Linked DNA regions of Flammeovirga yaeyamensis. Each later gene encodes a partner of the first gene's protein in a complex. Links are inferred from orthologs where the notes say so. Each region holds a gene or a part of one and is shown in the gene's direction. Other genes may lie near its edges. The genes, in order: KMW28_RS06630 and uvrB.

Region 1 (16,497 bases):
GTTGTTAAAGGATCGTGTAATAAAGCATTTTGTAAAACACCACCAAATTGGTTTTGCTCATTAATACCTTTAGATTCTTCTCTTGAGAAAGTAATGTTAGTACCTGCTTTAAAGTATTTTGAAATCTTGTGAGATGAATTCAATCTAATTGTATAACGATCAAAATTAGATTTTTCTGGAGCGATGATACCTTGTTGTCCAAAGTAAGAAACTGATGTCATGAAAGTTGATGTTTCAGTACCACCCGACATTTGAATCGTATGCGATTGAATCGGTGCTTGTGAGAACATCTCATCTTGCCAGTTGGTGTCCGTAGTGTTAGAAGCCATTTGATCTGGTGTAAACTTAATTGACTGACCAGCGTTTAACGCTCCTTCATTATGGAACATCATGTATTCTTGAGCATTCATCAATGGAGTTTTTCTCCAAGCTTCTTGAACTCCATAGTAACCATCGTAAGTAACTACTGTTCTACCTGCTTTACCTTTCTTTGTTGATACTAAAACTACACCGTTAGCACCACGAGAACCGTAAATAGCTGCAGAAGCTGCATCTTTTAGTACTTCAATTGACTCGATATCACCAGGATTAAGGAAATTAATGTTATCCATTTGAATTCCGTCAACAACGTATAACGGAGTGTTGTCACCGTTAGAACCAGTACCACGAACACGGATATCAATACCTGAACCTGGCTGACCAGATACCGGCGTTACTAAAACACCTGCTGTTTTACCTTGTAATGCTTGAGCAGCGTTTTGTACTGGTACTTGCGTAATGTCTTCTGACTTTACTGATGCGATAGCACCTGTCACTACACTTTTCTTTTGCACTTGGTAACCTACAACAACTACTTCTTCTAGTTGTTCAACATCTTGATTTAATTGGATGTCAATAACTGTTCTTTGTCCAATTTCAATAGTTTCTGGTAAATAACCGATATAAGAAAATAGAATTTCTTTGTGGCTGTCGTTAATACTTAATTTAAAGGAACCATTCAAATCTGTGATGGTACCAATGTTAGTATCTACTAACTTCACGTTCACACCCGGTAGAGGACTTCCATCTGAGGAGTCTGTAACTGTACCGCTGATCACTCTATCTTGTGCAAATGTACTCACGGACATCAGAGTCATCATTCCTAAGAATAGAGCGAGACATTTACTTGCTTGTAAAAATAATCTCATTTCAAGTTTAAATTCGATGAATAAATTTTTTTAAAAAGAGTAGTTTATTAAACTCTCATTAGTTGATAAAAAACAGGGACGTCTACTGTTGTTTGCCATTACAAAGGTTGAAGGTTAATATTTCTTTACCAAATATGTTTTTTTGATCAAAAAAAATTTTATCACTTAAAAAAAAGTTGATTCAACTATTGATTATCAGAAACTTAAAGAATAAGTGTATGTTTTACTACTTATTGCATTATCATTTAAAAAAAATCGATTTTAACACATTTTTCTGTTTATGCAACTGATATCGGAACCGGTTTAAGTAATAATTAATGCTTCCCAACCTTGTTTCCTTAATGCTTCTTCAGAACCTAATTCCTCTTTTTTACGTAGCATGCTTTCATTGATCTTCTTAGAAAACTTCCAACAGGTGTTCTGTCTCATTTCTAAAACCTCTGCTAACTTTGTGGAAGAGATCTCTCCCTTCTTAGCATAAACTATAAAAACCATGTAAAAAGCTTTCTTAATTGGAAAGTGTAAACGGTGGAATAAAGTCCCTGAAGTGACCGATTCGTTATAGTTACATTTTTTACAACGTCGAGCATTGTGCCCTGTTCCTGTAGCATAGTCATCATGACCACACTTCTTACATTGGAAGCCTTCTTTCCATTTTATTTCTTCCAAATAATTATAGCAACTTTCGTCTGTTGGGAACATACCTTCAAATTCTTCAAAGGTGACCTCCTGCATTAAGACACGTGCTGTTTCTAAGTGTTCAACATCTTCATGTAGTTTTTCGTTTTCAATTTTTAGCTGTTTATTTAATTCTTGAATTTTTAGTCTTTGCTGATTGAGTTCGTCATTCACCCATTCCAATTCCTTATTTTTATTTTCAATAATTAAGTTCTGCGATTTAATTTTTTCTGTTCGTTCTTCTACCTTATCCTCAATTACCTTTTCTCTAATCTTTAAATCTTTAATGAGTTCTTGTTGTGCCTTGTCTTTTTCCTCTTTTAAGATTTTGTATCGTTCTGTTTGTGATAGCGTCATAAATAGACCTGTTAATAATAAGCCTATATTATAAGAATATACAATTAAGATATTGGCTGATACAAAAATACCGTAACTTCTAAGCACCTGAAATACCAATCCCGTAAGGATAATCAAATACCCCAATAGGAAGTATTTCACCTGTTGTTTCTTTTGATTTCTTTCAGTAAAAATGTATCCTAGAATAATCAAAAAGGGGATTAGGAAAGTTGGCAACTTCCAAATACTATCGTTTAATGTTTTAAAGGTGAGGAAATAAAATGCATTCAATAAACTGATACCAATAATAGCCGAATACACTTTAAGGTTTTCTTTTCTTATTTCAAGGAATTGAGTTGCCATCAAAACAATTGAAATCATACTAATTGTGGCAGAAAACTTTAATAGTATGTAATTGAAACCAGGGTAATTATTAAAAAGATATTCGGAAGCTAAATTATCTTCTGACAAGCCTATACATATACTACCCAATAAAAATAAGATTAAGAAGAGTAAAAATTTGTCCTTGATGGTAAGGAATAACAATATGCTTGTCACAATAAGACATACTAATATCCCATAGTTTAAACCCAACATTAAATATTCAGTATTTGAGTATCGAATAAATGCTTTAGCTTTTGATATTTTGTAAAAAAGCACATTTTGAAATGGTGTATCATACCTTAAATACACTTCTACTTTATCCCCTTTCCTTAAATTCACTTGATCCATTGGAAAGATGATATTCTTGTGCTTATAATTTCTGGTATGAAAACGATGTTGATAACCCGCTTTTTCAACTTTTAATAAAGTATCGCCAACAATATGTATATAGGCTTGGACTTCTCCTATGTGAGAATCTGGGATTTCAAAAATCCAACGATCGTGTGTAAATACATTTCCATTTAATTGAATTTTCACCCAAAACTCTTTAATCGATTGATCGGTAATAAATATACTCTCCGATTTTAAAGGTTGGAATTGTATAGTTGAATCCTTCAATATTTCTTGAATATCAACTTCATTACTCCCTTTTTCAACGAATACTTTTACTTGAGAGGAACGAATAAAGAACACATCTTCGTTTTGGGGATTATCAATCACAATTTCATCTAATGTATTTGCTTGAAGCATACTACTCCAAAACAATTGAATTAGAATGAATATATATATTCTAAGAAGTAAAGATAATTTCATTTTAGTTTAACAGATTTAAGCCAGAATTTAAAGCAGGCAAAACAGGCGAAGTCCCTTATTTATCAATTTAGAAGTTGAATCGAAAATACTCTATTCTATCTGAGTTGTCAAAACCCAGCATTTTATTTACTCATCGACCTATGATAAAAAAATGTTGCTTGAAAAAAAAGTTTTTAAACTAAATTTATAAAAAAAAGAGCTGATCTCAGATATTATTGAGATCAGCTCTTTTTGTTTTTTTTCTTCTAGTCGCTGTAAATACGACTAAAATGGTTTAGTTAGATAGAGAAGCTTTCGCCACATCCACAAGTTCTACTTGCATTCGGGTTCACAAATTGGAAACCTTTACCATTTAAACCATCAGAAAAATCTAACGTTGTTCCTACTAAATAAAGAAGGCTCTTCTTATCAACAAAGATCTTTACGCCTTTGTCTTCGAAAACGTCGTCTGTATCTTTAATTTCGGCATCAAAAGCCAAGTCGTACATCAGACCTGAGCAACCTCCACCTTTTACAGAAACACGAACGTTTTGATCTTCACCTCTGTTCTCCTGTTCTCTAAGTTCGATTATTCGCTTTGCAGCGGCATCAGATACTTCAATCATATTTCTTTATAATTTAGATAAAAGCTAAAATCACTTTTATTTGTTTAAACAATTTTTGTAATAAGTACAAAGGTAATACTTTTTTATTACTACTTCAAAAGACCTGCTCTTCTTAATAGTGCATCTACCTTTGGTTCTTGTCCTCTGAAGCGTTTATACAACTCCATAGGATCTTCTATTCCTCCTCTAGATAACACATTTTCTTTGAAACTGTTTGCCGTTTCTTTATCAAATATTCCTTTTTGTTTGAATAATTCGAAAGCATCTGCATCTAAAACCTCAGCCCATTTGTAAGAATAGTATCCTGCCGCATATCCTCCTTGGAAGATGTGAGAAAAGGCCACTGACATATTTGTTCCTTCTACTTTTCCTAATTGATCAATTGAAGTTGGCTTCATTGCTTCCTTTTCAAAAGTAGAAACATCCTCTACTTTCCCATCTGCCAATTGATGATATTTCATATCGAGCAATCCAAAACTCACCTGACGTAGTGTTTGATACCCTTCTAAGAAAGTGGATGAAGCTTTTATTTTATCGATAAATTCTTGAGGGATAGCCTCTCCTGTTTCATAATGCTTAGCAAAAAGATCTAATGTTTCTCTTTCGTAGCACCAGTTTTCCAATACCTGAGAGGGTAATTCTACAAAGTCCCAATATACTGATGTACCCGTTAGACTTTCGTATTTACCTTCGGCCAACATTCCGTGTAATGCATGTCCAAATTCATGGAAAAGCGTAGTCACCTCATTGAAAGTCAACAAAGAAGGCTTCGTTTCAGTTGGTTTAGTGAAATTACAAACAATAGACACATGAGGTCTTTTTTCTGTATCACCAGTAATGCTTTGTCCTCTAAAAGAAGTCATCCATGCACCACCTCTTTTACCCACTCTTGGGAAGAAATCCGCATAGAAAATGGATATATGTCTTCCATTATTATCAGTAACCTCATACGTCATTACATCCTCATGGTATTTATCAATATCATTTCTAGGCGTAAAGTTTAGATCATATAATCTATTGGCTACCTCAAATACACCATTTAGTACATTTTCTAGTTTGAAATAAGGCTTTAGCGCTTCATCATCGATCGCAAATTTTTCCTTCTTCAGTTTTTCTGACCAAAATGCCCAATCCCAACGATTGACAGTAGTTGCTCCGTTTGCTTTAGCATAAGCAATTACATCTTCAACTTCCGCTTCCGCTGCTGGTCTAGCTTTTTCCTGAAGGTCGTTTAAGAATTCTACGACTGCATTAGGTGAAGTCGCCATTCTTTTCTCTAAAATGTAATCGGCATAATTATCAAAGCCTAATAATTTTGCTTTCTTGTTTCTAAATGACACCAATTGTTTTACAATCTCTTGGTTGTCGTTATCGTGACCATCGAAACATCTGCTACCGAAGGCAAAGAACAATTCCTTTCTTAACGCTTCGTTCTCAGCATATGTCATAAATGGAATATATGACGGATATTGAAGTGTAAATACCCACTTGCCTTCCATTCCTTTTTCTTTAGCTGACATCGCTGCTGCTTCTTTTACGGCATCAGGAAGTCCGGCTAATTCTTCTTCTTTTTCAACGATCATCGCATAAGCATTTGTGGCTGCCAATACATTCTCGCCGAATGTAAGCGATAACTTAGAAAGTTCAAGATCAACTTCTCTTAATTGACCTTTTAGCTCTTCGTTTAATTCTGCTCCATTGAGTGCAAAGTCACTGTAAGTCTTCTCTAACAGTTTCGCATCTTCAATATCAAGACCCAAGGTATCTTTTTGATTATAAATTGATTTTACTTTTTCAAAAATCCCTTGGTTTAGTAATATATCGTTTCTAAGTCCACTTAATTTAGGTGATACTTCTTGCGCTATTTTTTGAATTTCATCATTCGTTTCTGCTGAATTCAAATTAAAAAATATGCTGCTTATCTGCCCCAATAAATCAGAACAATGCTCTAAATCTACTATAACACTTTTAAATGTAGGTTCTTCAGAAGACGTTTCAATCTTCTTGATATTTTCCTTGGCTAATGAGATTGCATGATCAAATGCAGGGATAAAATGTTCTTCTTTGATTAATGAAAACGGTGCTGTTCCATCAACAGTTTTAAAAGGTGCTAATAAAGGATTTTGCATCTTTGGTATATATATTATTTGCTTATAAACACGTATAGCCTTCCACACAAGGCGAAAGGCTATACAATATCGTAATCTTAATCTTATTTTCTAATTCATTCGAATATTCTTTGCAGCATTTGCGAAAACTTTATATTTCCCTCCCATTTCTGTGAGTACATGTTTCCACAAATCGTCTACAGGATAATCTAAAATCTCAGAAAGTCTCATGTTAGAAACCATCCAACTGTCCTCTTTCAATTCAGAACGAAGTTGAAACTCATCCCAACCTGCATATCCCATAAAGAATCTACAGTTATTGTTGTTCAAAAGTCCTTTATTGTTCAGTACTTGAATCTCGTTGTAATTACCTCCCCAATACAAACCATCTTTTAAAGGAATGGCATTGGTGACATCTTTAAATTTATGAATATAATGTAATGTATCCTGTTCTACAGGTCCTCCTACATAAATAGGTGAATCTATGGACAAACGGTTTTCCACTTCTTCGATAGTCACTAAAGATGGCTTGTTTAAAATCAGGCCGAATGAACCCGTATTTTCATTATGTTCACACATGATGATTACCGATCGTGAAAAATTACGATCTTTCATAAAGGGCTCTGATATTAACAAGTCACCACTTTCTATAGGGCGGGTTCCAAAGTTGATAGTAAAATCCATAGCAGAAGGGAATTAAATACATTTTCAATGCATGTTCAAGTTATTTGAATTGATATGATGCTAATTACTTGATAGATCATGCTCAAAATTACTGGTTGTATATCACTATAAATTACCAATTGATACTTTTGTTTACAAAAATCTAAAAAGTCTTAAAATTTCATGATTTTAATTTCTAAAATTCATTCAGAAATGCAAAAAGAAACAGTAGTAATTTCTAAATTTTACAGACAATTCTTAGAATATTACAATAATTAAGCATTTTCATTGGTTTGTGGGCTTTATTTAAAAAAACACATCAAATTTATTGAAGCAACTACTTACTATCCTCTTTATAGAAATTATGTTTTCCGATCTATTTACATCATTTACTTCTTCCTTCCCGGAGAGGAATATCATTCCTCCCTTAAGAGGACGGATTGTTCACCCTTAAGAGGAATAGAGCTCCTCCCTTAAGAGGAAACATTGTCCTCCCTTATCTAATTGATAAACAACACTACAACTGAGTTTTTACCATCTATCCTTCTTTACATCAGCTTGCGTTATGCGTAAAAATTTATCGACAATAATTCAAAATGTATAAAAAAGTAACAAAATTGATTGTAAATTAGCAGATCAATTGCAGGATAGATTTATATAATGGATTATTTAGAAGGATTAAACCCACCTCAGCGTGAAGCTGTAGTGACTATGGATGGCCCAATGATGATCATTGCCGGTGCAGGATCAGGAAAAACAAGGGTATTAACCTATAAAATTGCTCACTTGATTGCCAACGGAGTAGAACCGTTCAATATTCTTTCTCTAACCTTTACCAATAAGGCATCAAGAGAAATGAAGGAACGTATTGTCGATGCTGTAGGCGATGATGCTAAGAATTTATGGATGGGTACTTTCCACTCCGTGTTTGCTAGAATTCTTCGTTTTGAAGCGGAGAAAATCGGTTATCAATCCAACTTTACTATTTATGATTCTGAAGATGCTAAATCAGTGATCAAAGGAGTAGTAAAAGATTTCCGTCTAGACGATAAATTATATAAACCAAGTGTAGTTTTATCTAGAATCTCCTCGGCAAAAAACAATTTGATATCTTGGAGAGCTTACGAACAAAATAACGACTTACGTTTAGAAGACGAAGCTTCTGGAAGAGCTAAAATTGCGGAGATTTATAAAGAATATGCTATTCGTTGTTTCAGAGCAAATGCGATGGATTTCGACGACCTCCTTTTTAATACATCCGTTTTATTCCAACAACATTTAGATGTCTTAAACAAATATCAAAGTAAATTTAAATATGTGCTTATTGATGAGTTTCAAGACACCAACGTCACCCAATATTTTATCACCAGAAAATTGGCGGCAAGAAACCGTAACATCTGTGTGGTAGGCGATGACGCACAATCTATCTATGCATTTAGAGGGGCAAACATCCAAAACATCCTCAACTTTAAGACCGATTACCCGGAATTAAAGGTGATCAAATTGGAGCAGAATTACCGTTCTACACAAACCATTGTAGAAGCAGCCAACTCTGTTATTGCACACAATAAGAATCAATTAGAAAAAAATACATTTACTCAAAATGCTATTGGCGAACGTATCGAAGTATTCCGTACGCCAACAGATTTAGAGGAAGCACGTGGAGTGGCACAAAGTATACAGCAAGCGATGATTAAGGATCATATTCCTGCTTCTGATATCGCCATTCTTTATCGAACGAACTCTCAGTCAAGAGCTCTAGAGGAAGCTTTGGTAAAGTTATCTATTAAAGCTCAAATCTTTGGTGGACTTTCTTTCTATCAGAGAAAGGAAATTAAGGATATGATCGCTTACTTGAAGTTTGTGACCAACCCAAAAGACGAAGAAGCTTTTAAAAGGATCATCAACTACCCTAAAAGAGGAATTGGACCGACAACGGTAAACAACCTTTTTGTAAAAGCGGCAGAGAACAAAATGGGCATTTGGGATATCGTTGCCAATGTCAGAAAGTTCTTTGGAGGTCGTGTGGCGACACAAGTGGAGAACTTTGCCAATATGATTAAGGTCTTCCAAATGCAATCAGAACAAAAGAATGCTTTCGAGACCGCATCATTTATTGCCAAAAACTCTGGTATTCTAAGAGAGTTATACGACGACAAAACGCCTGAAGGTAAAAACCGATACGACAACTTACAGGAACTTCTAAACGGTATACAAGGATTTACTGATGATCCCGAAAAAGAAGATAAGAGTCTAACAACTTATTTAGAAGAAATCTCTTTGATCACCACTCAAGATAAAGAAGATGTTTCAGATGCCATCACCTTAATGACCATCCACATGTCGAAAGGTTTGGAGTTTGATTACGTCTACCTTGTTGGTATGGAAGAGAATCTTTTCCCTTCTCAAATGATGTTGGAGACAAGAGAAGACCTGGAAGAAGAAAGACGTTTATTCTATGTGGCAATTACTCGTGCCAAGCAGCGTCTGTACATGTCTTATGCCTTGCAACGTTACCGTTTTGGTAAAACCATTATGTGTGACCCAAGTAGATTTATAGACGAAATTGCTCCTCAATACATTAGTATGAGAAGAAGCAGTATTTCGGAAGACTTAGGTCCTGGTAGCACACCTGGCTTTTCTAACTTTAGATCTTTAAGACAACAACCTTCCAACTTTATCAGAAAGGCGGTGAAGCCAAAGGATGATCGTCCTTTCCACCCATCAAATACTGATAATCTTACTATTGGACAAACAGTAAGACATACAAAGTTTGGCGATGGTAAAGTAGAAAAAATCTCGGATGAAGGTTTAGACAGAAGAGCGATCATCAATTTCGAAGAGGTGGGTAAAAAGACCTTAATCCTTACTTTCGCTAAGTTGATGATCCTAGAAGATGAATAATCATTTATTTCATATAGTATATTACTTGATTTAAATAATTGTATATTTATGTCAAGACAAGGTCCCACACTTTGATGTGGGATTTTTGTACTATAAAACTACCGAACGTAAATACATGAAAGCCTTTATATATATATTCCTCTTACAAGGAATCACTTTTTCCCTTTTTGGTCAAGACATCAAACCCCCTCCCTATTTTTTAGAATTTATAGAGGAAAACCCTACTAAGTTTCACCTTACTTATAACGATAATTCAGGTAAAGTAATAAAATGGCGTGATAACGAACTGTCTACTGTTGGAGGATTAGTCTATTGGCTTTATGTTCTTGAATATACAAGACAGGTAAGCAATGGTACTGTAAAACCAAATGAAAGAGTTCCTTTGTCTGAAATTCAAAAATTCGATGCTAGCTCGAATAAAATGAAATTCTTTCATGACTATCTGCATTACAAAAATAAATTACTTAGAGAAAAGGTTAGGCTAAGTGAAATAGCCAGTGGTTTAATTCATTTCACCACAGATGCCAATGGAGATTATTTGATGAGTCGCCTAGGTATGGATTCGGTGCAAAGAGCCGTTGGTACCTTCCATATGCACAATACCACTACTCTATTTCCTATATCAAGTGCTATGATTCATGTTCACAATCCTTTCCAAGAAGATGAAAAGGAATTTATCCATAGAATCAAGAACGAAAACTTGGGTGAATTTAGAGAGCAAGTATATCAACTCTATGATAGTTTAAATAATGATTCGCTTGGCGTCCTCAAGGACTCGTTTGTTTTTGATTCTGAAAAACACAAGACTTATGCAGCTTTATTAACCGGTCACATGCCTATGGGTATTGTATCCGATTTTAATATCTTGATACAAAATATCAATAACCGTTCGAACGAAGTTTTCTGGAAAGAGAAAATGAAAGAAGAATGGATAAAAGTAGTGGAAAAACCATTAATGGAAGATCCGACAATGGCAAAGCATTATAAACATTGCGGTAGATTGGTATACTCTACGGTAAACTCAGTATCTATTTCATTGTACGGTACTTTTAAAAATGGTAGAACAGCACAACTCACTGCTACATTTGAAGATTTAACTGAAACAGAACATATAGACTTGGCTTTATCAATAAACGACTTTGGTTTCTCTATGATTGAAAATAGAGAATATCTACAGAAAGTAATTGATAAAATCAGCCTTATTCGTCTAAAGAAATAATATGATCTACGACAACATTATTGTAGGTGGCGGTCCTATTGGATTAGCCTGTGGTATTGAAGCAGAAAAAAAAGGATTGTCCTACCTTATTTTAGAAAAGGGGTGTTTGGTCAACTCCTTGTATCACTACCCTGTGAATATGACTTTTTTCTCGACATCCGAAAAATTAGAAATTGGTAATGCTCCTTTCGTTTCCCATAATCACAGACCGGTAAGAAGAGAAGCCCTAGAGTACTACAGAAGAGTACAAACCACTTGGGATCTCAATATTCACCTTTTTGAAAAAGTATTGAATGTTGATAAGTCATTTAACGAAGAAGAGGTCTATAAAATAAAAACATCAAAAGGCGAATATCTAGCGAAAACGGTCACAATCGCTACCGGATTTTATGATATCCCTAACTTAATGCATGTTCCAGGCGAAGATCTACCTAAAGTAAAACATTATTACGACGATCCTCACCTCTACTCTTTTACAGATGTTGCGGTTATTGGTGGTGCGAATTCGGCCATTGATGCAGCCCTTGAAACGTATCGAAAGGGAGCAAATGTTACTTTAATAATAAGGGAAGAGGAAATTAACGATAGAGTAAAATATTGGGTAAAACCAGATATTGAGAACAGAATCAAAGAAGGGAGTATTAAAGTATTCTTCCAACATGAGGTAAAAGAGGTTACTCCTACTGAGATTATTATAGAAGATATGAACTCAAAGGAATTGACTCGTCTATCGAATGACTTTGTTTTGGCCATGACAGGTTATCAGCCTGATTTTGACTTTTTACAGCGTATCGGGATTACCTTATCAGATGACCATATCAAAGCCCCTGAATACAATACCAATACACACGAGAGCAATCAAGAAGGCATTTACCTTGCAGGAGTAGTTTGCGGAGGAATGAAAACAAATTCTTGGTTTATCGAGAACTCGAGAGTTCACGCAGAAATGATATACGAAAACATCCATCTTAAACTAAAGAAATAATGAGTAGTAATATTTTTATTACAGGTACTAGCAAAGGCCTTGGAAGTGGTTTTGCAGAGTATTACTTAGAAAAAGGTGATCGAGTATTTGGGTTAAGCAGAAGTGCTGCCCCACAACTTGATACACAAGAGAACTATACACATACTTTATCTGATGTTTCTGATTTTGATCAGATAAAAGAAAATATTCAAAGCCTTCTTAGTGGAGTAGATCACTTACAAGTTGTGATTTTAAACGCTGGAATACTTGGAGAAATTAAAGGCATAACTGAAGCTTCCATTTCAGAAATGAAAGAAGTAATGGATATTAACCTTTGGGCTAACAAAATAATACTGGATACTTTATATGAAATGGGTATTGAGGTAAACCAAGTGGTTGTCATCTCTTCTGGTGCTTCTATCAATGGAAATAAAGGATGGTCAGGTTATTCTATTTCTAAAGCAGCTGTAAATATGTTAGTCAAATTATATGCTGCTGAGTACCCTTCTACACATTATACCGCTTTAGCTCCAGGATTAATTGATACTGGAATGCAAGATTATTTGTGTGAAGTTGTAGATCACGACAAGTTCCCAAGTATGCAACGTCTTAAAGAAGCGAGAGGAACAGATGTGATGCCTAAACCTAAAGAGGCGGCCAAAAGAATTGGAGATATTATTCCAGCACTATTAATGACGCCTAATGGATCGTACGAAGACGTTAGAAAGTTATAAACAGTAGTACTTTTTGATATAATTATTAAAAGTTGTTTCATCCATAAATGAAGCAACCTTATTTTTTGGACATAAAAAAAAGGCTCGTAAAACAAGCCTTCTTTTTCGCTATTTCTCATTGCTACTTTCTACTATGAGAGCAAAATTGGGAATCGAACCCATGCCTTGAACTATTCTTGGAATAATCACGCTCTGCCACTGAGCTATTTTTGCTTATAAGGGAGGATTAATTGGTTCTCCGTTTTGTTTGTTACACAATAATACAAAGATGAAAACAGCTTTTAAAGTGTTTAATGGACTCTAATTCTTAACAAATTCTAATAAGTTGAACTTTAGCATTTAAATTGCTAAAAACCAATAATTTGCAATCATTTAAATAACTTGTGAAAAATATTTAACTAATACAATAAAATCTTAAAACAAGTTCTTTTAAGGATTGCCATTAATTTTAAATAAAATCAGTTTTGCAAAAGCATTTATTATTCACTTAATTTTATAACAAATTTAAGATACAAATGTTAGTGCTAAGTGTTAGGAGCAATTAATAAGCACATTTAAAATAAGTTTTGTTAAATACTAAAGAAATTGTAAATCATTTTCTTTATTTGTGAATAGTCAATGTAGTGTGTACACCCTTTTGATGTAATACATAAATTATTGTATTTACTAATCAAAAAAATTGAATTCTTATCTTCAAAACATTACTTTGCTTTATTAATTAATAGTAACTTGATAAAACTGATCATTTCAGTTTCTGATATCATATGACAAAAAGACGACTCATTACCATCATTTCTTTGATGTGTATCGCCATGTTTGGCCTTGCTGCATTACAATATTATTGGATTAAATCAGCTATTTCCGAGAGAAAAAGTCACTTTGAACAAGAGATCGGAGAAACACTTACTAGTGTAGTAAAAAGGTTAGAACAACAAGAGATTCTTACGGTAACAAAACGTTATATGGACGATATCTCTGTATCAAACAGCGATATTGTCGTGAGGTATGATTCTACAAAACAACAAGCTTACTGGACACATAAACAGAACATTAAGATATCCCAAACCATCAGTTCAGATAAATTAGCAGAAGACGGTATTGCCTATAAAGTTCAAGAAAAGGCCGAAATTAAAAAGACCGGTACTGCGACAAAAACCGTATTATCTGATTTTGAGGAAAATAAATATGGTATAAGTGGTGATTCATCCATTAAAAAACATAGTATTTTAAGTAATATCACCACAGACTCAACAGCTAAGAAGCGTTTAGACAAGGCCATGGACTTGATCATGAAAAAAACGGAGTTGGTGAATCAGGTAGTTTCAGAAATGATATTATCAGAAAATACCATGCTGCAAGATAGAGTAAATTTTGGTACACTAGATTCCCTATTAAAGCAGGAAATGGAATTAAGGGGCATTAAAACCAAATACGATTTTGCTGTTAAACAAAAAGACGGTATTAAAGAAACGGTGATAATGAGTAGCAACGTAGAAAAAAATGCTACAATCATCGAAAGTAAATACAGCATATCATTATACCCTAAAGATATCTTCGACGACTCTAACGTTTTGTATTTACAATTCCCAGAAGAAAATAGATTTCTGATCAGCAAAATGCGTTTTGTTCTTTTTTCATCTTTAGGATTTATTTTGTTAACACTTCTTACTTTTGTGTTCGCAGCTAGAACTATTATAGAGCAAAAACGTATTTCAGAAATAACAAATGATTTTATATCTAATATGACACACGAGCTGAAAACACCGATTTCCACTGTTGCTCTTGCTACTGAAGCCTTAATGGATCCGGATGTACAAAAAATGCCTAGTATAACAGGTAGGTATTTAGGTGTTATAAAAGATGAAAATCAGCGACTTAGTCGTCAAGTTGAACGTGTCCTTCAAATTGCCAGAATTGAACGTGGCGATTTAAAATTAAGGAAAGTTCCTGTAGACATGCAGAAGATTATGAAAACTGCCTACGAGAACACTTTAATAAAAATTGAAGACAGAGGAGGTCAATTAAACCTCAACTGGGATGCAGAAAACGCAAAAGTTACTGGCGATGAGTTACATTTATCTAATATTATTTTTAACTTGTTAGATAATGCGAATAAGTATTCTCCGGAAGCTCCAAAAATTGATCTGATGGCCACTATAAAAGGTGAAAATCTAGAGATAAAAGTTTCGGATAACGGACAGGGAATACCAAAAGAACACATTTCGAAAATCTTCGATAAATTTTATAGAGTGCCAACAGGTAATGTTCACAATGTAAAAGGATTCGGTTTAGGTTTAAGTTATGTAAAAAACATAGTCCAAGCACACGACGGTACGATTAAGTGTAAGAGTGAACTTGGCCGAGGAAGTGAATTTATAATACAACTACCAATATCTGAAAATGGATAAAACGAGAATTTTACTTGCAGAGGATGATCCTAACTTAGGGATGTTATTAACGGAGTACTTAGAAGTTAAAAATTTTGAAGTTACACGTGCGCAAGACGGAGAAGAAGCTTTAAGAGCGTATCAAGACGGAGATCATGATTTATGTATCTTTGATGTGATGATGCCAAAGATGGACGGTTTCACATTAGCTGAACGTATCCGTAAATCTGATGTTGATATTCCAATTTTCTTCTTGACTGCAAAGTCGATGAAAGAAGATACATTAAGAGGTTTCGAAGTAGGTGCGGATGATTACATTACTAAGCCATTTAGTATGGAAGAGCTTTTAGCTCGTATTACTTCTATCCTTCGCAGAACTAAGAGCAAAACTGATTCGAAAGAAAAACAAACAATTTTCGAAATTGGTCAATTTACATTCGATTTCAACGCACAAATGTTGAAACACAATGTTGACGGAGCTGAGCAACGTCTTACTTCTAAAGAATCTGCCTTATTACGTTTATTGGCTATTCATAAGAATGAAATTATGGACCGTTCTTTAGCTTTAAAGAAAATATGGTTAGACGATAACTACTTCAACTCAAGAAGTATGGACGTGTATATCACAAAGCTTAGAAAGTTCTTGAAACCTGACGATAATTTAAGAATCGTGAACGTTCACGGTCAAGGTTTCAAATTAGTTGAATTGACAGCTGAATAAGCTTCAAAAATATATTTATTTTTAAAGCCACCTTATGGGTGGCTTTTTTTATACCCTAGTTTTTCGAATATCAAAAAGTCGTAGTTTATTGAGTATTTCAATTAAAATACTGTTAAAATCAATCTCAAATAAAACAAATGTGAAGTGTACCACATTTTGATTATATCAACTTTACTAAACTTGTAATATCAAATTATACACCTATGCGATAGCTTAACCGCTTATCAACAAAACATTATTACTATGAAAAAGATTATCAAACTAATTGCTCTATTATTTATATCCACCTTGATAAATGCTCAGAATATGAAAAAATCACCAACAGAATGGAATAAACTGAATGATTTTGAAACATATGTTATCGTAAATAAAGGAACAGAACGTCCGGGAACAGGAAAATTCGATGCTTTCTTTGAAGATGGAGTGTATACTTGTAAAAGATGCGATGCACCATTATATAAATCGGGAGATAAGTTTGATGCTCATTGTGGATGGCCTGCTTTTGATGATGAAATCGAAGGGGCAGTAAAAAGAAAAGTAGATGCGGACGGTAGACGTACTGAAATTCTTTGTGCAAACTGCGATGCCCACCTCGGTCATGTTTTTGAAGGGGAAAGATTAACTGATAAAAACGTTAGACATTGTGTGAACTCTGTATCTTTAAATTTCTCTCCTGAGGAAAAAGAAATGCCTGCTACAACAGAAGAAGCTATTTTTGCTGGTGGTTGTTTTTGGGGTGTGGAGTACTTCTTTGCTGAATTAGATGGCGTTATTGATACTAGTGTTGGATATAC
Region 2 (11,232 bases), 2.9 Mb from region 1 along the record:
ATACCCGCATCTTTAAATGGTTTTGTCCAAGCTCTTACCGCTTTATTCGGATTTTCTCCAAACAATAAATTGATTTGCTCGAAACCTCCTCCATTGGTTTCTACTCTACTGAAACATCCCATATCGACAATATGAGGTGCTACTTTCGTTAATTGATCTACTCTAGGCACGTATTTCCCTGATGATTGCCACATATCGCGGTACACCAAAGAAAATTTAATTTCTCTGCTCATTTTTAATGCTGATTAGGTTAAGGTTAAATTTTGTTCTTCGTTGATTTTGTAATTTCTACTACTCTTCCTTCTCCTTTTGTAGCGATTGAAACCGATGCGGAAAGAACGGCTACCATCTGAGGAGAAACTAAAGGCCCATTTTTTGGATTGATCGACTTTTTAGTTGGTATTTCTTCCGGCAAATAAGAGTTTGTGATGTTAATAATTAGCTTACCGGATAAAACAACCATCGTTAGAATAGTAAATACAGTCCCCATCCCAACCACTAAAAGCAGCAGGGCTGATTCTAAATTTTCCATCATAATTTATTATTGGTATGTGTTGTTTCTAAGTTCTAGTTGATGTTGTCTTTGGATAAAAATCAATTTATAGCTTATCAATAAATTTTTAAGTGATGATTATCACTGAATTACATCAATTAATATTAGTGTTATTTCTACATTTATTTTTTATATGAATAATCACTTCATCCAAGACAAAAAGAGCAAATTGGAAAAGAAATTAGTATATTTATAGCTTACTATTTTTCGAAATATGGATTTTAAATTAATAGCCGATTTTAAACCTATGGGTGATCAGCCCGCTGCCATTAAACAATTAGCAGAGGGAGTGGAAAGTGGAGAGGAATCTCAAATTCTTTTGGGTGTGACGGGTTCTGGTAAAACATTCAGTATAGCGAATGTTATCAAAGAGACCGGCCGACCGACATTAATATTGAGTCATAATAAAACACTTGCAGCACAACTGTATGGAGAATTCAAGCAATTCTTTCCTGAAAATGCTGTAGAGTATTTTATTTCCTACTACGATTATTATCAACCTGAAGCGTATATTCAAACCACAGACACATTCATTGAAAAAGATTTAATGATCAATGAAGAAATTGAAAAGCTTCGATTGGCTTGTACTTCTGCTTTACTATCAGGTAGAAGAGATGTGATCGTGATTGCTTCTGTTTCTTGTATCTATGGTATCGGTAATCCTGAGGAATTCGGAAAAAATGTTCTCAAACTAAGAACAGGAATTGAATATCCTCGACAAAAGTTACTTCGCGATTTTGTAGATATTCTTTACTCTAGAAATGAAATGGAATTTAACCGAGGTAATTTCAGAGTAAAAGGAGATACGGTTGATATCTACCCTGCCTATGCAGATTTTGCTTATCGTATTATTTATTGGGATGATGAAATTGAAGAAATTCAACGTATCGATCCAATCACTGGCAAAATGCAATCCCGCGAAGATGGTATCACAATTTTCCCAGCCAACCTTTTTGTTACAAGCAAAGACACAGTAAATGATTCTATCGTTCAGATTCAAGATGAAATGATAGAACAGATTAGATATTTCGAAAAAGATCAAAGAGTATTAGAATCCAAAAGAATAAAAGAAAGAACTGAATTCGATTTGGAGATGATCCGTGAGTTGGGTTATTGTTCTGGTATTGAAAACTACTCAAGATTTTTTGATAGAAGACGTCCAGGTCAACGCCCCTTCTGTCTCCTTGATTATTTCCCAGACGATTTCTTAATGGTAATCGACGAAAGTCATGTTACTCTACCTCAAATTCGAGCAATGTGGGGAGGTGACCGTTCTAGAAAAATTTCGTTGGTAGATAATGGATTCCGTTTACCTTCAGCTTTAGACAACCGACCACTTACTTTTAATGAATTTGAAAGTATCGTAAGTCAGAGTATTTATGTAAGTGCTACTCCTGGCGATTACGAATTACTAAAAACAGAAGGAGCAATTACCGAACAAGTCATTCGCCCAACTGGACTTTTAGATCCAGAAATTGATGTTCGCCCAACACTAAATCAAATTGATGATTTATTAGAGGAAGTCACAGCTACCATCGAAAAGGGGGATAGAATTTTAATTACCACGCTGACCAAGAGAATGGCGGAAGAATTATCCCGATACCTAGATGATATCGGGGTAAAATCGACTTATCTCCACTCGGAAATTAAACCTTTAGATAGAGTAGAAATTCTAAGACAACTTCGTTTGGGTATCGTCGATGTACTTGTTGGTGTAAATCTCTTGAGAGAGGGATTGGATTTACCAGAAGTTTCTTTGGTGGCTATTATGGATGCAGACAAAGAAGGTTTCTTAAGAAATGAACGCTCTTTGATACAAACGATCGGTCGTGCTGCCCGTAACTCGGAAGGTAGAGTAATTATGTACGCAGATAAAATGACTAAATCGATGGAAAAAGCGATTAGTGAAACCAAAAGGCGTCGTAAACTGCAGCATGAATATAATGTAGAACATGGTATCACTCCTACAACTGTAAGAAAATCACATGATGCTATTTTAGAACAAACTCAAGTTGCTGATAGAAAAACAATCACTAAAGAATACCAAACTGAGGAAGAAAGCCAAGCAAAAGCAGCGGAAGAGGCATCAACTTATCAGGAAAACAGTAAGTCTGCTAATATAAAAGAACAACTTGCTCAAGTGAAGAAAGATATGGAGAAAGCAGCAAGTAATCTTGATTTTGTAGAAGCAGCGAGGTTAAGAGATATAATGTTTGAACTTGAAAGAGTAAAGAATAGTAAGGTTTAAGCAGGTAGTAGGTAGTAATTTACTTTGATATATGGAATCCCATTGGAATGTATTTTCTGATGGGATTTTTTTATAGTTAGGAATTAGGAACGAGGAGTTAGGAGTTTTTTGATTATTACTTTTCGATAAATCATATAAACTGAAGATGCTTATGCATTTATTAAAACCCTGTAAAATATAAAAAGAGGTTATCTATTGCTAGATAACCTCTTAATATATGTGCTCAACTAATGTTGAGAATCAATTACTCAACGATTGTAGTAACTTGACCTGCACCTACTGTACGTCCACCTTCACGGATCGCGAAACGAAGACCTTCCTCCATTGCGATTTCCTTTTGAAGATCAACTGTGATAGTTACGTTATCACCAGGCATTACCATCTCAACACCGTCAGGTAGAGCGATAGTACCAGTTACGTCAGTTGTACGGAAGTAGAACTGAGGGTTGTAACCTTTGAAGAATGGAGTGTGACGACCACCTTCTTCTTTTGAAAGAACGTAGATCTCAGCAGTAAACTTCTTGTGAGGAGTTACAGAACCTGGCTTACAGATTACCATACCACGCTTGATGTCAGCTTTGTCGATACCTCTAAGAAGGATACCTACGTTGTCACCAGCTTCACCTCTATCCAAGATCTTACGGAACATCTCAACACCAGTAATAGTTGATGTTAATTTGTCACCAAGACCCATGATTTCAACTGCGTCACCTGTGTTAGCAACACCTTTCTCAATACGACCTGTAGCTACTGTACCACGACCTGTGATCGAGAATACGTCCTCTACTGGCATTAAGAAATCCTTGTCTACGTCACGCTCTGGTAGAGGAATTTCAGTATCAACAGCTTCCATTAATTCTTCAACTGTTTTTACCCACTTATCTTCACCGTTCAATGCACCTAATGCAGAACCACGAACGATAACAGCGTCCTCATAACCTTTAGACTCAAGTTCTTCAGCTACTTCCATTTCAACTAGCTCAAGCATCTCTTCGTCGTCTACCATATCCGCTTTGTTCAAGAACACAACGATTTTAGGTACACCAACCTGACGAGCTAATAGGATGTGCTCTTTAGTTTGAGGCATAGCACCATCTGTAGCAGCAACTACAAGGATAGCACCGTCCATTTGTGCAGCACCAGTTACCATGTTTTTCACGTAATCGGCGTGACCTGGACAGTCAACGTGTGCGTAGTGACGGTTCTCAGTTTGGTATTCAACGTGTGAAGTGTTGATCGTGATACCACGTTCTTTTTCTTCTGGAGCGTTGTCAATTTGTGAGAAATCTCTTTGTTCAGCAAGACCTTTGTTTGCTAAAACTGATGAAATTGCCGCAGTTAAAGTAGTTTTACCGTGGTCAACGTGACCGATTGTACCAATGTTCAAATGGGGTTTCGAACGGTCAAATGTTTCCTTAGCCATCTTTTCTAAAAAGAATTATATACAATTAATAGATTTCAATCTTCAGATTTTGAAAGCAAAATCGAGCTGCCGAGGAGATTTGAACTCCCGACCTCTTCCTTACCAAGGAAGTACTCTACCCCTGAGCTACGGCAGCTTATGCGAATACCGCAATCTAGCTAGGCAGATTTACCGATTTTCCTTAAAAGGTATAATTAGAGATCTGAAGAAAACTAACTATACTTTTCTCAACAAACGCCATTATCCGAAGACAACTTTGTCTGTTAATAGTGGGAGGGGCAGGATTCGAACCTGCGAAGCCGAAGCAACGGATTTACAGTCCGTCCCATTTGACCGCTCTGGAACCTTCCCAAGGCAAGATTTTGAGTACCAAAAAATGGTTCTCGTATCTATTCGAGATGCAAAGGTAAATTGATTTTCAAAAACTTCAAACATCTAACTAAAAAATAGATAGATTTATATACGTTAAAATAGGTTTTTATTGGATAAGTGATAATTACAGTGCAATTAAAACGACTTACAAACCATTAAAAATCAACAAGTTGCAATATATATTTTTCTATTTTAAATCTTTGTTAAGAGTATGCAAACAAACCTTTCTAAATCAAAAATTTATTCAAGTTTTTTCATTTTAGGCTTTAATTTGGGTTTATATTGTATTTAAAGTCGGAATTTATGGTATTTATTTCGTTCTCAGTAACAAACCTTCTCTTAGAGATGCTGAAGATATAAATAATTTTCCTAAAGACAATTTATCTAGGACACATTTTAGTAAACAAGAAGCCGGAACGACCATATCTACCCTCTGAGGAATAAGTCCTTTTATCTTAAAACGTTCTTCTCTATTCCATCCCACAAACTTCTCATACATTTCATCATAATCGGAATTATCTACCACTTGTACATCCTTTGCTGACACATTATTATAAGCTCCATAAACTTCTTGAATCGTATGGAAAGTACCTGCTGCTCCTATAATTTTCTTTGGTTGATATTTTCCGACGGCATCCCAAAGCGACATCAACCTGTTCTCTACATAATCAAATAATGCTTCTTTATCTGATGATGCAATAGGATCTATCTTGCAAAAGGAATCAAATAATCGTTGTGCTCCCACTTCAAAACTTTCTTTCCAAAGCACTTTTTCGCTATCACAAATAATAAATTCTGTACTTCCACCACCTATATCCATAATAATAGCTGTGTCTTCTATTGATATGTCAGACCGTACACCATAATAAATCACTTCTGCCTCTTCATCTCCTTGAATGATATTTACATCAAAATTAAACTTTGATTTAATCGCTTCACGAAATTCTACTCCATTCTTAGCTACTCTTACTGCACTTGTAGCGGCTACTTCAATAGACACCACATCATATTCACTTATTATTTGATGAAACTTTCCGAGTGCATCAAACGCTCTTTGCTGTGCCTTCTCTGTAATATAACCATCGGAGATTCCTCCCTTTCCTAATCGAACAAAAATATCTTCAGTATATAATTTCTTTATCTTATCATGACCTTCCACTTCTCCTATTAATAACTGAAAAGTGTTGGTCCCCATATCAATTGATGCTTTTCTTTGTGTCATTTCTGATAGATTTAAATGAACTACCTTATATTTGCCCCAAATTAGAAGATCAAATCAATGAAAGAAAAACTTTTTATCTTTTTAAAAGGATTAGCTATGGGTGCGGCTGATGTAGTACCCGGTGTTTCTGGAGGAACAGTTGCATTTATTACGGGTATTTATGAGCGATTATTGAATGCAATCAATTCTATCGACCTTGAAGCATTAAAACTATTATCGAAATTTAAAATCAAGGAACTTTGGGAAAAACTAGACCTTAATTTCTTACTTCCATTATTTGTAGGTATTGGCACAGCGGTATTCTCACTAGCTAAATTGATGAAATATCTTTTAGTTCATGAACCTATCGGGCTTTGGTCTTTCTTCTTTGGATTAATCATCGCTTCTACTTTGCTTGTGGGAAAACAAGTGAAGAAATGGAATGTAGCCACGATCATAGCCATTATTATAGGTGCAGTTCTTTCGTATTGGATCACCATCGCCACACCTAGTCAGGCTCCTGAAGGAATGATTTATATCTTCTTCGCCGGTATGATTGCTATTTGTGCCATGATACTTCCAGGTATTTCTGGTTCATTCATGTTACTATTAATGGGACAATATGATCAGATTATCTCTGCGATTACAGACTTAAATATTAAAGTAATTGCGGTATTTGGAGCGGGTGCTGCTATTGGTATCACTAGTTTCTCTAGAATATTATCATTCCTATTAAAGAAGTATCACGATTTCACTATTGCTCTTTTATCGGGAGTAATGATTGGTTCTTTAAATAAGGTATGGCCTTGGAAACAGATCTTGAAGACTTATGTAGACCGTCACGGAGAAACGAAACCTTTAATTGAGAAGTCTATTCTTCCTCAACACTTCGAAGGTGATAATCAGTTGATCTTAGCAATTGTGTTGGCTATTGTTGGTTTTGTGTTAGTATATGGAATTGAGAAGTTTGCTTCTAAAGATACTGAAGTAGCATAAATATCAACAACCTTGTAAAGTCCTGAAATAACGATACAGGTTTTTACTAAATTTATTTTAAATATAAGACTCAATAATTTAAAAGTTATTGGGTCTTTTTTTCGCCTAACATATTTCCACCATTAAAGGTTTCTAAAATTTGTTATGTTGCTTTTACCTTTACCTTTTGGTAAGTTCTTCTTCTTTTTCCTCTTGTTTTATGCATTTGAATTGGTGTTTTCATATAGCATGACATATGAGGTCGCACTAAGTTATAAGTTTTTATACATTCTTTTAAGTATGCTTCAAAGACTATTTCATAATTAACATATTTACTCAGATTAAAATCATGCTTTATGGTTCTGTTGATGCGTTCTGCAATAGCATTTTTATATGGATCATAAGTCTCAGTCATACTCGTTATAATTTTTGCTTTTCTAAGCAATTTCTGATAAGCTTTGCTGCAATACTGTACACCTCTATCTGAGTGATGAATTAACTTTTCCCCCTTATACTCACGTTGTTTTATTGCCATTTTTAATGCCCTAATTGCACCTTGCTTATCTAACGACCTAGATAAGTCATATCCCATAATTTTTTTAGAATAAGCATCCGTAATTAAAGCTAAATACCAAGGGTTATCTCTTGTGCCAACATATGTAATATCAGCTACCATGACTTGTTCAGGCCTAGTAATTTCTAAGCCATCAACCAAATCTGGATAAGTTTTGAATCTATGATCTGAGTCTGTTGTTACATGATATGCTCTCTTAGGTTTTATATCTAAGTGATTGGCTTTCAAAATCTGCAGCAATTTATCTCGTCCTACACCCAGAGATTTCAAATCAGAGTACAGTAGAGTGTACAACATTCTATGACCACTGTTGGGTAACTTTATTCTAACGTTTTCTACGAGTGATACTACTTGCTCAGAAATTTTCAGATCTTTTTCTTTTCGCTTAATAGAGCGGTAATACACTTGACGGTCTTTCCCAAGTAATTGACTTGAATATTCTACACCTTTAGAATACTCACCTCTGAAATGGTCTACTACTTGGGTGAAGAGTTTTTTCTTATATCAATTTTATATTCCTTTTCAGCCAAATCAATCATCATATCGAAAATAATTGATTTATGGTCAGCTTTTTCTGCTTCAGCCTCTAATCGTTTGATTTTCTTTTTTGCTGTTTCCAACTCAAGTTTAAGCTCTAATAACTCTTGTTCAGGTGTTTTTTTCTTCATGGCACTTACTTTATGGTTCCAGTCAAAGTTACCATATTTTTGTAACCAAATCTTTACAGTTTGATTCCCTTGAATACCATATTTACGTTGAGCTGCTTTAAGACCTAGTTGACCGTTTTCAACTTCCGAGACAATTTGAAGCTTTAAGGACATTGGATAATCCTTTTGGGTACGTTTAATGAACTGATTTTTATTTTCTTCCATGATAACGATTGTTTTAGTGTATCGTTATTTTAGGACTGTACACCTTATATAAATGAAAAGGATACCCCACAACAAGGTATCCTTTTTATATGTCGCAATTTTAAAAGAGTTTCTGATATTTATTTCAGACTACAAGTTCATTTTGAAAATTCACTGCTTTTAAACGATCCACTACTACATCTTTAATTAATGGCAAGACTTCTTTCATTATAAATGGAGGATAAGCATTCATTCCTGCTTCATTCATTCGCTTCATGGCTTCTTGCATATAAGTAGTGTGCACTATGGTTCCGATATTAATCTTACTCATACCCATAGTGATTGATTTTTGGATATCTAAATCAGGAATACCGGTACCGCCGTGTAATACTAAAGGAGCAGGAATAGCTTCTGCTATCTCACCTAATCGACCAAAGTGGATTTTAGGTTCTTGAGGAGTAAAACCATGAGCAGTACCAATACCTACTGCCACAATATCAGGTTGCGCTTCTTCGTACAATTGTTTTACATCAGAAACTGAGGCTAAGAAATCATCATCTGATTTCACTTCAACACCACGACCTAGGATTTTACCAATTTCAGCTTCAACCACTACATTAGCAGACTTTGCATAAGCGACTACTTGTTTCGTCATCTTAATATTTTCCTCCAATGCTTGTTGAGATCCATCAATCATTACAGAATCGTAACCGGAGTCGATAGCCGCTTTACATTGATCAACCGAAACACTATGATCCAAATGTAAATACACTTTGTTTTTGGCATTCAAACGTACTCCTTCCACCATTTTTGTAAACACTTGTGGTGTAATCAAATCGGCAACTGGAGGATAAGTCATGACCATTACATGCGTATCCATTTCGTTGGCTGCTTCAACGACTGCCTGTAAATCATAATTATCATTTACATTGAAAGACGCCAAACACCTTTCTGTTTTTCTATATGCTTTGAAGAGATCGAGCAATGACGCGAAATCCTCTGAAAAATTCTTTTCCATAATTATAAGATGATGTGCGGGGCAACATCAAGTAGCTGCCCCATTATTTAAATGTCTATTTGATTATAAACTATGACCGTATAGATGATCTAAGCTTTTTGGAATATCAATTTGATTCACCCCCAACCAGTGGTTCAACGTATCCAAATCTTTTAAGAAATGTCCTCTACCAATAATCCAGTGATGATCACATCCATTATTCAATACAGCCGAAAGCACATCTTTTGATTCGTGAATTTCTGGACGAACTTCAGCATAACTTCCTCTAAAAGCCATTTCTGATGGTAAGATTTCACCTTCGAAGTTAAATACTCTAGCTCCATCAGGGTATTGGTATTTAGCAATAGTTACTGGTCCCGTTTTTTGCATAAACTCAAGTAACATTCCCATGCTGCTTTCAACACTGAAATTCTCTAGGATACTATGGTTTCTCACTTCAAACCCTGTTGGTTCATTAATTAATTTTGTTGGAGCTCCGCCACAGTGCCAGAAACCGATTCTGTTATTACCTTGATCAATTAATGACAAATCAACTAATGTTGGAAGACCTTCTGTTAAAGTCACCTGATTCATCACAACCATTGTAAGCAATGCACCCATATCCGATTCATCAGCTACAGGAATACCAATATCCTGGATTAAGGCACCTGCTCCATCACCAGCGATTCCATAATGATCGAACAACTCTGGCCAGTTCTTTAAACCAATACCAATATAATTTTGCTGTCTAGAGTAATCTGCAACCGCCAACGACAAACGAAGTGATTTATTAATTTGTTCAGGGGTAACATTATTGAATTTACAAGCCGGATGATACAATAGCTTTTCTCTGATTTCATCTATATCAGACTCTTTAAACTTCTGACCGTGCTTCCAGATCGTTTCGAAGTCTACACGATCTACTATCAAACCGTAACGTTCTAAAAGAGCAATCTCGTTTAATTCACAATCGTAAAAACCAGGTACTCTAAATCCACCGACCATACCGATCATACGTTGGTTCATCGATGCTTTAGCATATACTGCTTTTGCGAACGGCATAATTAGTTCTTTAAGATTCTCTGATTTTGGGTTTTCGAACAACCAAGAATATTTCACCTTACTTGAGCTTAAAATATTCAGCAAGAAATTCTGTCCGCAAAGACGGTTATTCACTAATCGCCCTCCTGTTGCCTCATCATGCGACCAACTTAAAACAGGAACTAGATGTTGCACCAACCAACGAGCCAATGTAGCTGCTAAGTCGCCTGCTATATAAGAACCTTGATACACTACAATTGCATCAACTCCTTCTTTTTCTTGACTTTGAAGCCAAGCCAAAATATCTTCTTTTGTTTGAATAGGTTCTGATGTGCATGTCAATTGAAAATACTCATTAGGTAAAGCCAATTGAAGGTTTTCTTGAGCTACTCTGTAATTTTTTTTAATAGAAGCCCAATCAAAATGTTCCTCAAGGCCAATACCTACCAAACCGACCTTTGCTACTTTTTTAGGTGCCGCAGGTTGGATAAGCTTTTCAAATAAGTCACTTACGATTCCTTGTTCAATTGGGTTTGCTGCTACTGCTTCCATAATGATTGTTGTTTATTCAAAGAGTTAATAATTTATTTTTGATTGAATGAAGTCTGCTTTATACAGTTTCTTCTAAAGAAGGAAGGTTTTCTTCCATATATGATCTACTTGGGAAAGATGTTCTACCTCCAAATACCTTTGCCACTTGAGAAGCAAAGAAACTTCCGTAGTTCATTCTATCTCTTAATGATTTTCCTTGCAATACTGCCGAGGCATATGCGGCATGAAATGCGTCTCCACACCCTGTGGTATCTACTACTTCTACTTTATAGGAAGGTTGATGAACAATTATGCCTTTATTATATGCATATGAGCCATTCACTCCATCTGTCACAACCACTTGCCCCTCTGTTATTGAAGCAATTGTTCTGACACAGTCTTCTATATTATCTTTTTTGGATAGTTTTTGAGCACATGTCAAAGGAAGTATAGCATGTGTGGCTAG

Evidence for each region.
Region 2: the proteins of KMW28_RS06630 (region 1) and uvrB are in contact, whole or in part, in a crystal structure (PDB 7EGT), measured with the Thermus thermophilus proteins. The link is inferred for Flammeovirga yaeyamensis from one-to-one orthologs. Residues at the interface, in WP_096412145.1 of Thermus thermophilus: His654, Arg656, Phe657, Gln666, Asp668, Glu669, Lys680, Arg681, Leu682, Ser683, Lys685, Tyr686, Ala687; in WP_096411307.1 of Thermus thermophilus: Glu23, Leu25, Arg26, Asp27, Gly28, Glu29, Arg30, Phe31, Arg55, Glu326, Asp327, Phe328, Glu379, Ser382, Gln383, His398, Gly400, Arg401.

The regions. Positions count from the first base shown.
Region 1 is NZ_CP076132.1:1,704,668-1,721,164, reverse strand. Bases 7,100-10,056 are described here. They hold KMW28_RS06630 (ATP-dependent helicase), read left to right. Parts: upstream 7,100-7,434; coding sequence 7,435-9,678; downstream 9,679-10,056. Other genes in these bases: KMW28_RS06625 (hypothetical protein), read left to right, coding at 9,794-10,056. In the rest of the region: KMW28_RS06655 (SusC/RagA family TonB-linked outer membrane protein), read right to left, coding at 1-1,187; KMW28_RS06650 (7TM diverse intracellular signaling domain-containing protein), read right to left, coding at 1,491-3,398; KMW28_RS06645 (HesB/IscA family protein), read right to left, coding at 3,677-4,003; KMW28_RS06640 (M3 family metallopeptidase), read right to left, coding at 4,093-6,132; KMW28_RS06635 (YqgE/AlgH family protein), read right to left, coding at 6,223-6,726; more of KMW28_RS06625, read left to right, coding at 10,057-10,897; KMW28_RS06620 (YpdA family putative bacillithiol disulfide reductase), read left to right, coding at 10,899-11,882; KMW28_RS06615 (SDR family NAD(P)-dependent oxidoreductase), read left to right, coding at 11,882-12,595; KMW28_RS06605 (sensor histidine kinase), read left to right, coding at 13,360-15,003; KMW28_RS06600 (response regulator transcription factor), read left to right, coding at 14,996-15,703; KMW28_RS06595 (bifunctional methionine sulfoxide reductase B/A protein), read left to right, coding at 15,947-16,497. UniProt on the Escherichia coli protein: A helicase with DNA-dependent ATPase activity. Unwinds DNA duplexes with 3'-5' polarity. Translocates on single-stranded DNA with 3'-5' polarity. Initiates unwinding more efficiently from a nicked substrate than double-stranded DNA.
Region 2 is NZ_CP076132.1:4,576,545-4,587,776, forward strand. What follows is about bases 288-3,284. They hold uvrB (excinuclease ABC subunit UvrB), read left to right. Parts: upstream 288-767; coding sequence 768-2,801; downstream 2,802-3,284. Other genes in these bases: KMW28_RS18115 (OadG family protein), read right to left, coding at 288-535; tuf (elongation factor Tu), read right to left, coding at 3,046-3,284. In the rest of the region: more of KMW28_RS18115, read right to left, coding at 257-287; more of tuf, read right to left, coding at 3,285-4,224; KMW28_RS18140 (Ppx/GppA phosphatase family protein), read right to left, coding at 4,907-5,818; KMW28_RS18145 (DUF368 domain-containing protein), read left to right, coding at 5,876-6,793; KMW28_RS18155 (transposase), read right to left, coding at 7,823-8,218; KMW28_RS18160 (class II fructose-bisphosphate aldolase), read right to left, coding at 8,343-9,215; KMW28_RS18165 (L-fucose/L-arabinose isomerase family protein), read right to left, coding at 9,279-10,787; KMW28_RS18170 (carbohydrate kinase family protein), read right to left, coding at 10,846-11,232. UniProt on the Escherichia coli protein: The UvrABC repair system catalyzes the recognition and processing of DNA lesions. A damage recognition complex composed of 2 UvrA and 2 UvrB subunits scans DNA for abnormalities.